DNA from 4 places in the Staphylococcus sp. SUC_1.2 genome. Region 1 is predicted to be linked to each of the others. Evidence: riboswitches for the same ligand, from Rfam matches in the RefSeq annotation. Region 1 holds a riboswitch; each other region holds the start of a gene.
The links. Region 1 has a riboswitch for S-adenosylmethionine ahead of NR218_RS11655 (methionine ABC transporter ATP-binding protein). Riboswitches for the same ligand answer to the same signal wherever they lie in the genome.

Region 1 (3,508 bases):
AGCTATTGCTGGAGATAATATCACATTAGGATTTAAAGAAGATCAATACAAAGAAATTTGGTTATAGTTTAAAATTACAAATTCTAATTATATAAATTATTGTAACTTTTTGTTTTAATAGTTGAATGAAAACTTACGGTATGGCATCATTAAATTGTAATTAATTTTAGGAGGGGATTCTCGTGGCAGTACCGAGCGAATTAAAATATTCTAAAGAACATGAATGGGTAAAAGTTGAAGGCAACACAGTAACAATTGGTATTACTGAATACGCACAAGGTGAATTAGGTGATATCGTATTCGTTGAATTACCAGAAGTTGATGACGAAATCAACGAAGGGGATACTTTTGGTAGTGTAGAATCAGTTAAAACTGTTTCTGAATTATATGCGCCAGTATCTGGTAAAGTTGTTGAATCAAATGAAGAATTAGAAGATAGTCCTGAGTTTGTTAACGAATCACCATATGAGAAAGCATGGATGGTTAAAGTTGAACTTAGCGATGAAAGCCAATTAGATGATTTATTATCAGCTGATCAATACAAAGAAATGATTGGTGAATAATTAATTTAAACTCCTTGATTGCGGTCATGGAGTTTTTATTTTGCCTATTTTTTGTAAATAATAATCAACAAATTTTAAAATTTATACTTTGTTGATATAAAATGTTAAGTAATCGTAAATAATGTTTAATCTATTAGCGTTATGTGAAAAAGTAACTGATTGTTTATTATCGACTTAGAAGGTGGATTATCATGGCAATTTTAAATAAAGTTATTATTGTTGAAGGCAAATCTGATAAGAAGAGAGTACAACAAGTCATCGCTGAACCTATAAATATTATTTGTACGCATGGTACAATGAGTATTGATAAATTAGATGACATGATTGAAACATTATATGAAAAGCAAGTCTTTGTTCTAGCAGACTCAGATGACGAAGGTGAAAAGATAAGAAAATGGTTTAAACGTCATCTTAGCGAATGTGAACATATCTATGTGGATAAAACATTTTGTGAGGTAGCTAGATGCCCAAAGAATTATCTTGCGCATGTATTGAGTAAACATGGTTTTACAGTTCGTAAAGAGAAACGTCTAATTCCTAATTTAACGACTGAAAGGTTAGTAATCATGCATGAGTAAATCTGTAGAAATAGAAGATATTTGTGAGAATTTTAATAAAGAAAAACATCTAATTTTTGGATACACACCGATGTGTGGTACTTGTAAAATGTCAGAGCGAATGCTAGATATTGCGAATGAAATACTACAATTACCCGTTAAAAAAATCGATTTGAATTACCATCCTAAATATAGTGAGCGTAACAAAATTATGTCAGTTCCTGTTCTAATAGTAATGAATAAAGATATAGAAATAGATAGAATCTATGCTTTTCAATCTGTTCCTTATTTGTTAGAAAAGTTAAAATAATTATTGACGAAATTATAGTGCAATGGTAGGATATAAATTAATTAAATAGTGCGAAAATTCTTATCAAGAGAGGTGGAGGGATGTGCCCTATGAAGCCCGGCAACCGTCTAGTTATAGAAATGGTGCCAATTCACATAAAGTTGATTACTTTAGAAGATGAGAGAAAGATGAATCAATGCTTTCTCAACTTTGCTAAAGTGAGAAAGCATTTTTTAATTACATAATGATTTTTAAGGAGGCACTAAACGTGATTGAGTTAAATCAAGTTGTAAAACGTTATCACACTAAAGATAAAGATGTACTAGCAGTTGATAACGTTAACTTAAATATAGAAACGGGCTCTATTTTCGGAGTTATCGGATTCTCTGGTGCTGGTAAAAGTACGTTAATCAGAATGTTCAATAATTTAGAAGAACCTACTTCTGGCGATATTATTATAGATGGCGATAATATTAACAAACTTTCAAAAGCAGAATTAAGAAGAAAACGACAAAAAGTAAGTATGGTATTCCAACACTTTAATTTATTATGGTCACGAACAGTACTTCGAAATATCACGTTCCCTTTAGAAATTGCAGGGTATTCTAAAACCAAAGCAAATGAAAGGGCGAAAGAATTAATTGACCTTGTTGGTTTAAATGGCAGAGAAAATGCTTATCCATCAGAATTATCAGGTGGGCAGAAACAACGTGTGGGTATTGCAAGAGCTTTGGCTAATGAACCTGACGTCCTCTTATGTGACGAAGCTACAAGCGCATTAGATCCACAAACAACAGATGAGATTTTAGACCTACTGCTAAAAATTAAAGAACGTGAAAACCTTACAATCGTGATTATCACTCATGAAATGCATGTTATCAGACGTGTTTGTGATGAAGTAGCCGTTATGGAAAGTGGACGTGTAATTGAGCAAGGTAAAGTAACGCAAGTATTTGAAAATCCACAACATGAAGTTACAAGACGATTTGTGAAAGATGATTTGGATGATGATTTTGAAGAATCAATCAAACATCTAGAACCATTAGATTCAGATGCATACATTGTTAGACTTAATTTCAATGGTGGTAATACGACTGAACCAGTTGTATCTTACATAAGTAAAACGCATAACATTGATATAAATATTCTTGAAGCAAACATAAAAAATACCCGTGGTGGTTCTGTCGGGTTCTTGGTGGTTCATATTCCACATATTGCTGAAACAGAGTTTGAGACATTTAAAGAAGATTTACATCAGCAACATGTAAATGTGGAGGTGGTTAAGCATGGATAAATCTTATGGTGATATTTTTAAAGAGATGATTACAATGCCTAACGTCCAATGGCCTGAAGTATGGCAAGCCATTTATGAAACATTATATATGACTGTAGTTTCAACTATTTTCGCATTTATTTTTGGATTGATTTTAGGAGTATTATTATTCTTATCAGCTAAGAGTAATTCTAAAGGTGCTAGAGTCTTTTATAGCATCGTTTCATTTATTGTTAACTTATTCCGAGCGATTCCATTTATCATTTTAATCTTGTTATTAATTCCATTTACAAGTGTGATCCTTGGAACAATAAGTGGTCCAACTGGTGCCTTACCAGCTCTAGTTATTGGTGCAGCACCATTCTATGCAAGATTAGTAGAAATTGCCTTCAAAGAAATAGATAAAGGTGTTATCGAAGCGGCTTGGTCAATGGGAGCTAGTACTTGGACAGTTGTCCGAAAAGTATTACTACCTGAGGCAATGCCAGCACTAGTTTCAGGTATTACTGTAACAGCAATCGCATTAGTTGGTTCTACTGCAATTGCAGGTGTAATTGGTGCAGGTGGTTTAGGTAACTTAGCTTACTTAACAGGTTTCACTCGTAACCAAAACGATGTCATTTTAGTTTCAACTGTATTTATTTTAATTATCGTATTTATAATTCAATTTATTGGGGATTGGATTACAAATAAAATTGACAAACGCTAAAAGAAAAGAGGAATGATTCAATGAAAAAACTTTTAAGCTTATTTTTAGTATTAACATTAACAGTCGTTTTAGCAGCTTGTGGTAATGGTAGTGGGGATAAAGATAAAAAAATTGTTG
Region 2 (3,508 bases), on a different contig from region 1:
CTTGATAAACATGCCCTTTTAATAGTTGAGAATCTATAATATATAGGCCTGTACGCGTAAGTACAAGGTGACTAATGCGTTCAATTTCATTGAATTCATTACTTGGTAAAAAGATGTTTGCCATAATATGCATATCTTCAGGTCTAATACGTTTTTCTTTCACTAAACGATCTCTAATTCCAATTAAGCGCATATCCGTAACATATTCACTTTTGTTTTTTGAGAATAGTTTCAATGCATCAATTTCACGATCTTTACCGCTTACAGTTGCATCAAAATCTTCTTTTTGTTTAGTAACTTGCTTTTTATTTTGTATGCGTTCTTTCTCTAGGGCTTCGTCATGTGACGCTTTCATTTGCTTTTCTTTTAAGTCGTATTCTTCTTTTGTTTTCTGTTTAATATTGTTTTTACTTTTAAGTGTAACTAAGAATAATATTAAACAGATAATTGCAACTACAATTGCTACGATTAAACCAATTTCGATTGGTCCAAATGAATTCATTAAATCAACGCTCCTTTAATCTATCAGTAAATCTAATTATAATGGAAACTATCTATAATTTCGACAATTTCTTTATATTATTTAAAGCGTTTATTAAGCTTGAACAGCATCTTTTAATACATTGACTTTATCTAATTTCTCCCATGGTAACAATACATCTGTTCTACCAAAGTGACCATAAGCAGCAGTTTGTTTGTATATAGGATGCTTTAAATCTAACATTTTAATGATACCTGCTGGACGTAAATCAAAGTTAGCTCTAACAGCTTCAACAAGTTGAGCTTCAGAAACTTTGCCCGTTTTAAATGTATCAATTGAAATTGAAACTGGTTCAGCCACGCCAATAGCATAAGCAAGTTGTACTTCACATTGGTCTGCTAGTCCTGCAGCAACAATATTTTTAGCTACATATCTTGCCGCATAAGCTGCTGATCGGTCTACTTTAGTTGGGTCTTTACCACTAAAGCAACCTCCTCCATGACGTGCATAACCACCATAAGTATCAACAATGATTTTACGTCCTGTTAATCCAGCATCACCTTGAGGTCCACCGATAACAAATCTTCCAGTAGGATTGATAAAGAATTTCGTTTCATTATCAATTAATCCTTCAGGAACTGTTGGGTATATGACATGTTCTTTAATGTCACTTTGAATTTGTTCTAATTCAATGTCATCCGCATGTTGAGATGATACTACAATCGTGTCAATACGCTTAGGTTTATCTGATTCGTCGTATTCAACTGTTACTTGAACTTTACCATCCGGTCTTAAATAGTTTAAAATTCCATCTTTACGTACATCAGATAAACGTTTAGCTAATTGATGAGATAAAAAGATAGGTAAAGGCATATATGTTTCTGTTTCATTTGTAGCATATCCGAACATTAAACCTTGGTCACCGGCACCAGTAGCTTCAATCTCTTCTTCTGAAATATCATTTCTGTATTCAAGTGCTTTGTCAACACCTTGTGCAATATCAGGTGACTGCTCATCGATTGCAGTTAAAACTGCCATAGTTTGGTAATCATAGCCATATTTAGCACGAGTATAGCCAATACCTTTAATTGTTTCTCTTACAACTTTAGGGATATCTACATAGGTTGATGTAGATATTTCACCTGAAATTAGAGCCATTCCAGTTGTTACAGTAGTTTCACAAGCAACACGTGCATTGGGGTCATCTTTTAAGATTTCATCTAAAATGGCATCAGATACTTGGTCAGCAATCTTATCTGGATGTCCTTCTGTCACTGATTCTGAAGTAAATAAACGTTTATTGTAAGTCATGATTTGCTCCTTTTATAACTATATTTACGAAAATTCTCTTTTAAATGTGAGCTCAAAAATAAAAGAGCCTTCTTCACTATTCAAGACAGAGAGAAGGCTCTTAAACGTCCATTCGCTCTTATCGTTCAGACGAATATATGTCTGCAAACGGTTTGGCACCTTTCTTTTAAAAAAGAGGTTGCTGGGTTTCATTGGGTCCATGTCCCTCCACCACTCAGGATAAGAGAATCCGTTAAGAACTATACTACCTAATTCATTTATTAATGTCAATTTTGTTTTTAAATGGTTTTTGTTTTTTCCAGGTGGAATAATTACGGCATTATGTTATACTATTTTCATGTAAAGGCTTACAATATTGAATTTCTATAACACACGCTGGAGGGATTGGGTATGTCAGTAGATACATACGGCGAAACACCTAAAATTAAAAAATTATTGGAAAAAGAAAGCTCTCTTTTTCAGCTTTCAACAACTCAACTTTATTACAAAATTATGGATAATAATGAAGGAGAATTAACTGAACTTGGTGCTATCAATGCGAGCACAGGTAAATACACTGGACGTTCACCTAAAGATAAATTCATTGTTACAGAACCTTCTTATAAAGATAATATTCATTGGGGAGATATCAACCAACCTATCGATGAAGAAACTTTCTTAAATCTCTACTCTAAAGTTTTAGACTATCTTGATAAAAAAGACGAACTTTACGTTTTTAATGGTTATGCAGGTAGTGACAAAGACACACAATTGAAACTTACAGTTATCAATGAACTTGCATGGCACAACCTTTTTGCTCAAAACATGTTTATCCGCCCAGATTCTAAAGAAGAAGCTAGTAATATAAAACCTAACTTCACAATTGTTTCAGCACCTCACTTTAAAGCTGATCCTGAAGTTGATGGAACTAAATCTGAAACTTTTGTTATCATTTCATTCAAACATAAAACCATTTTAATTGGTGGTACAGAGTATGCTGGTGAGATGAAAAAAGGTATCTTCTCAGTAATGAACTATTTGCTTCCAATGCAAGATATTATGAGTATGCATTGTTCTGCGAATGTTGGAGATAAAGGAGACGTAGCCTTATTCTTCGGATTATCAGGTACAGGTAAAACAACTTTATCAGCAGCACCTGATAGAAAATTGATTGGTGATGATGAACACGGTTGGAATAAAAACGGTATTTTCAATATTGAAGGTGGTTGTTACGCAAAAGCAATCAACCTTTCTAAAGAAAAAGAACCTCAAATTTATAACGCGATTCAATACGGTACTATATTAGAGAATACTGTGGTTAACGAGCGTGGTGTTGTTGATTTCGATGATAATTCATATACTGAAAATACACGTGCTGCCTATCCAATTCATCACATTGATAATATTGTATTACCATCTAAAGCAGCACATCCTAATACAATAATTTTCTTAACTGCTGACGCATTTGGTGTACTTCCACCTATTGCTAAATTAACTAAATCTCAAGCGATGTACCATTTCTTAAGTGGTTTCACTTCTAAATTAGCTGGAACTGAGCGTGGCGTTACTGAACCAGAACCATCATTCTCAACTTGTTTTGGTGCACCTTTCTTACCACTTAATCCTAATAAATATGCAGATTTATTAGGTGAACTAATAGATAAACATGATGTTGATGTATACTTAGTTAACACTGGATGGACTGGTGGTAAATATGGCGTAGGTAGACGTATTAGT
Region 3 (3,508 bases), on a different contig from region 1:
GTTTTAATGAAGAACAATACAAAGATGTATGGTTATAGAAAGTATAATCACAACTTTTAATATTAATAGTTGAATGAAAACTTACGGTATGGCATCATTAAATTGTAATTATTTTTAGGAGGGGATTTTCGTGGCAGTACCGAGCGAATTCAAATATTCTAAGGAACATGAATGGGTTAAAGTTGAAGGAAATACGGCAACAATTGGTATTACTGAATACGCGCAAGGTGAATTAGGAGACATCGTATTTGTCGAATTACCAGATGTCGATGATGAAATTAATGAAGGGGATACATTTGGTAGTGTTGAATCAGTAAAAACAGTATCTGAATTGTATGCACCTGTTTCTGGGAAAATTGTTGAAACAAACGACGAATTAGAAGATAGTCCAGAATTTGTTAATGAATCACCTTATGAAAAAGCATGGATGGTAAAAGTTGAATTAAGTGACGAAAGTCAATTAGATGAATTACTATCAGCTGAACAATACTCTGAAATGATTGGCGAATAATTTTTTAAAACTCCTTGATATTAAATCTAGGAGTTTTTTATATAATTATATTAATTATCTGTAAATTGTGTTTATATTCATCAATAACGTGAAAAAGTAAATGATTGTTTAATATCGACTTAGAAGGTGGATGAACATGGCAATTTTAAATAAAGTTATCATTGTTGAAGGTAAATCTGATAAGAAGAAAGTGCAACAAGTCATTGCTGAACCTGTAAATATTATTTGTACACATGGTACAATGAGTATCGACAAACTAGACGATATGATAGAAACGTTATATGGAAAACAGGTCTATATTCTTGCCGATTCAGATGATGAGGGCGAAAAAATTAGAAAGTGGTTTAAACGTTATTTAAGTGAAAGTGAACATATCTATGTAGATAAAACATATTGTGAAGTCGCACGTTGTCCCAAAAATTATCTTGCTCATGTATTGAGTAAATACGGATTTAACGTAAAAAAAGAGAAAAAACTTATACCTAATTTAAGTTCTGAAAGGTTAGTACTTGTGAATGAATAATTCTATTAAAATCGAAGATATCAAAGAACACTTTGATAAAGATAAACATTTAATATTTGGATATACTCCTATGTGTGGAACATGTAAGATTTCAGAGCGCATGCTAGATATTGCAAATGATATCGAACAATTACCACTTAAAAAAATTGATTTAAATTTCCATAAGTATTTTAGTGAAGAATATAAAATTATGTCTGTACCTGTACTGTTAATTATGGATAAGGATAAAGAGGTAGATAGAATCTATGCATTTCAATCTGTGCCATATTTGTTAGAAAAGTTAAAAAAATGATTGACGAATTATTAGTACAGTGATAGGATATAAATTAATTAAATAGTGCGAAAACTCTTATCGAGAGAGGTGGAGGGATGTGCCCTACGAAGCCCGGCAACCGTCTATAATAGAAATGGTGCCAATTCACATAAAGTTTAATACTTTAGAAGATGAGAGAAAGATAATTTTAAATGCTTTCTCATCTCTCTAGGTGGGGAAGCATTTTTTAATTACATAAGGAATTTAAGGGAGGCACTTAACGTGATTGAGTTAAATCAAGTTGTTAAACGCTATCACACAAAGAACAAAGATGTACTAGCAGTAGATCACGTTGACTTGAATATAGAATCAGGCTCAATTTTTGGAGTGATTGGGTTTTCTGGTGCTGGTAAAAGTACGTTAATTCGAATGTTTAATAATCTAGAAGAACCGACTTCAGGGGATATCATTATAGATGGAGACAATATTAACAAACTTTCTAAGTCAGATTTGAGAAAAAAACGACAAAAAGTAAGTATGATTTTCCAACATTTTAATTTGTTATGGTCACGTACTGTCATTAGTAATATTATGTTCCCACTAGAAATAGCTGGAGTATCTCGTGCAGAAGCAAAACAAAGAGCTTTAGAACTTGTAGAGTTGGTCGGTTTAAAAGGTCGTGAAAAAGCTTATCCTTCAGAATTATCAGGTGGTCAAAAACAAAGAGTTGGGATTGCTCGTGCATTAGCGAATGATCCGAATGTCTTATTATGTGACGAGGCTACAAGTGCGCTAGATCCACAAACAACGGATGAAATTTTAGATTTACTATTAAAAATAAAAGAAGAAAGAAATCTAACGATTGTGATTATTACACATGAAATGCAAGTGATTAGACGCATATGTGATGAAGTTGCAGTGATGGAAAATGGGCGTGTTATTGAGCAAGGTAAAGTTGATGAAGTATTTGAAAATCCTCAACATGAGGTGACAAAACGATTTGTGAAAGACGATTTAGACGACGATTTTGAAGATTCAATTAAACATCTAGAACCATTAAACAAAGACGCTTATATTGTAAGGTTGAATTTCAACGGTAATAATACCACACAACCTGTTGTATCTGATATTACGCGAACGCAGAATATTGAATTAAATATTTTGGAAGCAAATATTAAAAATACACGTACAGGTTCAGTTGGATTTTTAATTGTACACATTCCACATATTAGTGAAGATGGATTTAATACATTCGTAACTGAGTTACATAAAGAACACGTAAATGTGGAGGTGATTAAACATGGATAAATCATATGGTGATATCTTCCATGAAATGATTACTATGCCTAATGTGCAATGGCCTGAAGTTTGGCAAGCAATTTATGAAACACTTTATATGACTATAGTGTCAACCATTTTTGCTTTTATCTTTGGCTTAATCTTAGGCGTGTTGCTTTTCTTATCAGCTAAAAGTGACGCACCTGGAGCTAAGATTTTCTATACGGTAGTTTCATTTATAGTTAACTTGTTCCGTGCGATTCCATTTATTATTTTAATTTTGTTATTAATTCCGTTCACAAGTGTATTATTAGGTACAATTAGTGGACCGACGGGAGCACTTCCAGCATTAATCATTGGTGCTGCACCGTTCTACGCAAGACTAGTTGAAATCGCATTTAAAGAAATCGATAAAGGCGTTATTGAAGCAGCATGGTCTATGGGTGCAAATACTTGGACAGTCGTTCGAAAAGTATTGCTTCCAGAAGCAATGCCAGCACTTGTTTCAGGTATTACAGTAACTGCTATCGCTTTAGTTGGTTCAACTGCTATTGCCGGCGTTATTGGTGCAGGTGGTTTAGGTAACTTAGCTTACTTAACTGGTTTTACACGTAACCAAAACGACGTCATTCTAGTGTCAACCGTATTTATTTTAATTATTGTATTTATAATCCAATTCATCGGGGATTGGCTTACAAATAAAATTGATAAACGATAATAGAAAAGAGGACAGATTAAATGAAAAAACTTTTAAGTTTAGTATTAGTACTTACACTGACAGTTGTATTAGCTGCTTGTGGTAAAGGCGGAGACGAAAAAGATAAAAAAATCGTTGTAGGTGCTTCACCAGCACCACATGCTGAAATCTTAGAAAAAGCAAAACCACTTCTTGAGAAAAAAGGTTATGATTTAGAAATTAAAACAATCAATGATTACACTACAC
Region 4 (3,508 bases), on a different contig from region 1:
TGCATCTGCAGTTAAGAAGATAATTGTATTAGGGTGTGCAGCTTTAGAAGGTAATACGATATTATCGATATGATGAATTGGATAAGCAGCACGTGTGTTTTCTGTGTTCGTATTATCATCAAAATCAACATGGCCACGTTCATTAACAATTGTATTTTCAAGAATAGTACCATATTGAATGGCATTATAAATTTGAGGTTCTTTTTCTTTAGATAAGTGGATAGCTTTTGCATAGCAACCACCTTCAATGTTAAAAATACCATTTTTATTCCAGCCATGTTCATCATCGCCAATTAATTTGCGAGTTGGCGTCGCTGATAATGTTGTTTTTCCTGTACCAGATAATCCAAAGAATAGAGCAACATCACCTTTTTCTCCAACATTGGCAGAACAATGCATACTCATAATATCTTGCATAGGTAATAAGTAGTTCATCACTGAAAAGATACCTTTTTTCATTTCTCCAGCGTATTCAGTACCACCAATTAAAATCACTTTATGTTTAAATGAAACAATAATAAATGTTTCAGAATGAGTACCGTCAACATCTGGATTGGCTTTAAAATGAGGGGCAGAAACGATAGTGAAATTTGGCTTAATATGACTTGCTTCCTCAATAGATTCAGGTCGGATAAACATGTTTTGTGCAAATAAATTATGCCATGCAAGCTCATTGATAATTTTTAATTTTAATTGTGAGTCTTTATCACTTCCGGCATAACCGTTAAAAACGTATAATTCATCTTTTTGATCTAAATAATCTAATACTTTGTTGTATAATTTTAAAAACACGTCTTCATCTATAGGTTGATTAATGTCTCCCCAATCAATATTGTCTCGATATGAAGGTTCGTTAACGATAAATTTATCTTTTGGTGAACGACCAGTATATTTACCTGTACTCATATTAATTGCGCCAAGTTCAGTAAGTTCACCTTCATTATTATTTAAAATCTTGTAATAAAGCTGAGTAGTAGAAAGTTGAAATAAAGTCGTTTCCTTCTCTAATAAGTGTTTGATTTTAGGTGTTTCACTGTATGTATCTATTGACATACAACATCCCTCCAAATATCTATTCATTTATATGTGTAAGCCCTTACATTAAAAAGTATAACATAATAATTTAATTATTCCATTGTAAATAAAAGAACATTTAAAAATCAAAATTGACAATTTTAAAGTATTTATGTAGTATAGGTCTTAACGGATTCTCTTATCCTGAGTGGTGGAGGGACATGGACCCAATGAAACCCAGCAACCTCTTTTTTTAAAAGAAAGGTGCCAAACCGTTTGCAGACGCAATATTTGTCTGAACGATAAGAGCGAATGGACGTTTAAGAGCCTTCTCTCTATCTAGATAGTTGAGAAGGCTCTTTTATTTTAAGCTCATTGTCAAAAGAGAATTTTCGTAAATATAGTTAAAAAAAGGAGCAAATCATGACTTATAATAAACGTTTATTTACATCAGAGTCAGTGACAGAAGGGCATCCAGATAAAATCGCCGATCAAGTATCTGATGCGATTTTAGATGAAATTTTAAAAGATGATCCTAATGCACGTGTCGCTTGTGAAACAACAGTAACAACAGGTATGGCTTTAATTTCTGGTGAAATTTCAACGTCTACATATGTAGATATTCCTAAAGTAGTACGAGAAACAATCAAAAATATTGGTTATACAAGAGCTAAATATGGTTACGATTATCAAACAATGGCTGTTTTAACAGCTATTGATGAACAATCACCTGATATTGCCCAAGGTGTAGATAAAGCACTTGAGTATCGCAATGATATATCTGAAGAAGAAATTGAAGCAACAGGTGCCGGAGACCAAGGATTAATGTTTGGTTATGCAACAAATGAAACCGAAACATATATGCCGCTTCCAATCTTTTTATCACATCAACTAGCGAAACGCTTATCAGATGTGCGTAAAGACGGTACCTTAGGTTATTTACGTCCAGATGGTAAAGTTCAAGTAACAGTAGAATACGATGAAAATGATAAACCTAAACGTATTGACACGATTGTGGTATCTTCTCAACATGCTGAAGACATTGAATTAGAACAAATCCAAAAAGATATTAAAGAGCATGTCATTTATCCGACTGTGCCTGAAGGTTTAATTGATGATGAAACTAAATTCTTTATTAATCCAACTGGTCGATTTGTTATTGGGGGTCCTCAAGGAGATGCTGGTTTAACTGGAAGAAAAATTATTGTAGATACATATGGTGGTTATGCTCGTCATGGAGGTGGCTGTTTCAGTGGTAAAGATCCTACAAAAGTAGATCGCTCTGCGGCATATGCAGCGAGATATGTTGCAAAAAATATTGTAGCAGCTGGATTAGCTGAGCAATGTGAAGTGCAATTAGCTTATGCAATTGGTGTAGCAGAACCTGTATCTATTGCTATTGATACATTTAAAACAGGTAAAGTTTCTGAAGGACAATTAGTTGAAGCGGTAAGAAAACATTTTGATTTAAGACCAGCAGGTATCATTAAAATGCTTGACTTAAAACATCCTATTTACAAACAAACAGCTGCATACGGACATTTTGGTCGTACTGATGTATTGTTACCATGGGAAAAATTAGATAAAGTGAATGTCCTAAAAGATGCCGTTCAAAAATAACATAGGATATATAGCAGTTAATTAGGTTAAACCTCGAAATTATCGTCTATTTCTATTATAATAGATAGATATTGACAGTTTAAAAGGAGCGTTATCTAATGAATTCATTTGGACCGGTTGAGATTGGTTTAATTGCAGCGATAATCATAGCGATTATATGTTTTATTCTATTTTTAGTTGCTTTGAAAAGTAAAAATAATATGAAACACAAAGCGAATGAAGAGTACAATCTCAAGGAGCAACAACTCAAATCTTCACATGAGGAAGCACTTGAAAAAGAACGTATTGAAAATAAAAAACAAGTAACGAAACAAAAAGAAGAATTTGAAGTTACAGTTAATGGAAAAGAACGTGAAATTGATGCTTTGAAATTATTTTCTAAAAATAAAAGTGAATACGTGACTGATTTGAGACTCATTGGTATTAGAGACCGTTTAGTTAAAGAAAAACGTATTAGACGTGAAGATATGCATATAATGGCTAATATTTTTTTACCAAGTAATGAGTTTAATAATATTCAACGTATTAGCCATCTTGTGCTTACTAGAACTGGTTTATATATCATTGATTCACAATTATTAAAAGGTCATGTTTATAATGGAATTAGTGGCGCACAATTTCAAGAATTACCAATGCTGAAGCAAGTATTTGATACACTTGATTTAAATACACAAGCGCCTCAAACGTTAGTTCTTGATCAACATGAAGATAATCATTCGAAACTATCATTTATTAATTATTCTGATCAACTTTCTGCAATTGAGAAGTTGGCTACAGATTTACAAACAGAATTAGGACTTAAATATACGCCAACATCAATTTTATATTTTAATCCTAAACATGATAAAGACGTAACGATTTCAAACTATGCACA

Region 2: another riboswitch for S-adenosylmethionine. It lies ahead of metK (methionine adenosyltransferase); the one in region 1 lies ahead of NR218_RS11655 (methionine ABC transporter ATP-binding protein).
Region 3: another riboswitch for S-adenosylmethionine. It lies ahead of NR218_RS05540 (methionine ABC transporter ATP-binding protein); the one in region 1 lies ahead of NR218_RS11655 (methionine ABC transporter ATP-binding protein).
Region 4: another riboswitch for S-adenosylmethionine. It lies ahead of metK (methionine adenosyltransferase); the one in region 1 lies ahead of NR218_RS11655 (methionine ABC transporter ATP-binding protein).

What each region holds. Positions count from the first base shown of each region.
Region 1 is NZ_JANJPM010000045.1:1,312-4,819, reverse strand. It holds gene NR218_RS11675 (arsenate reductase family protein) at 1-67, shown strand, start outside; gene gcvH (glycine cleavage system protein GcvH) at 183-563, shown strand; gene NR218_RS11665 (toprim domain-containing protein) at 755-1,141, shown strand; gene NR218_RS11660 (thioredoxin family protein) at 1,134-1,430, shown strand; SAM riboswitch class I at 1,488-1,593, shown strand; gene NR218_RS11655 (methionine ABC transporter ATP-binding protein) at 1,678-2,703, shown strand; gene NR218_RS11650 (methionine ABC transporter permease) at 2,696-3,391, shown strand; gene NR218_RS11645 (MetQ/NlpA family ABC transporter substrate-binding protein) at 3,412-3,508, shown strand, end outside.
Region 2 is NZ_JANJPM010000022.1:6,891-10,398, forward strand. It holds gene NR218_RS08470 (hypothetical protein) at 1-502, opposite strand, end outside; gene metK (methionine adenosyltransferase) at 596-1,792, opposite strand; SAM riboswitch class I at 1,908-2,018, opposite strand; gene pckA (phosphoenolpyruvate carboxykinase (ATP)) at 2,183-3,508, shown strand, end outside.
Region 3 is NZ_JANJPM010000011.1:67,365-70,872, reverse strand. It holds gene NR218_RS05560 (arsenate reductase family protein) at 1-38, shown strand, start outside; gene gcvH (glycine cleavage system protein GcvH) at 131-511, shown strand; gene NR218_RS05550 (toprim domain-containing protein) at 648-1,034, shown strand; gene NR218_RS05545 (thioredoxin family protein) at 1,027-1,326, shown strand; SAM riboswitch class I at 1,381-1,485, shown strand; gene NR218_RS05540 (methionine ABC transporter ATP-binding protein) at 1,570-2,595, shown strand; gene NR218_RS05535 (methionine ABC transporter permease) at 2,588-3,283, shown strand; gene NR218_RS05530 (MetQ/NlpA family ABC transporter substrate-binding protein) at 3,304-3,508, shown strand, end outside.
Region 4 is NZ_JANJPM010000023.1:23,736-27,243, reverse strand. It holds gene pckA (phosphoenolpyruvate carboxykinase (ATP)) at 1-1,053, opposite strand, end outside; SAM riboswitch class I at 1,211-1,323, shown strand; gene metK (methionine adenosyltransferase) at 1,438-2,634, shown strand; gene NR218_RS08815 (NERD domain-containing protein) at 2,733-3,508, shown strand, end outside.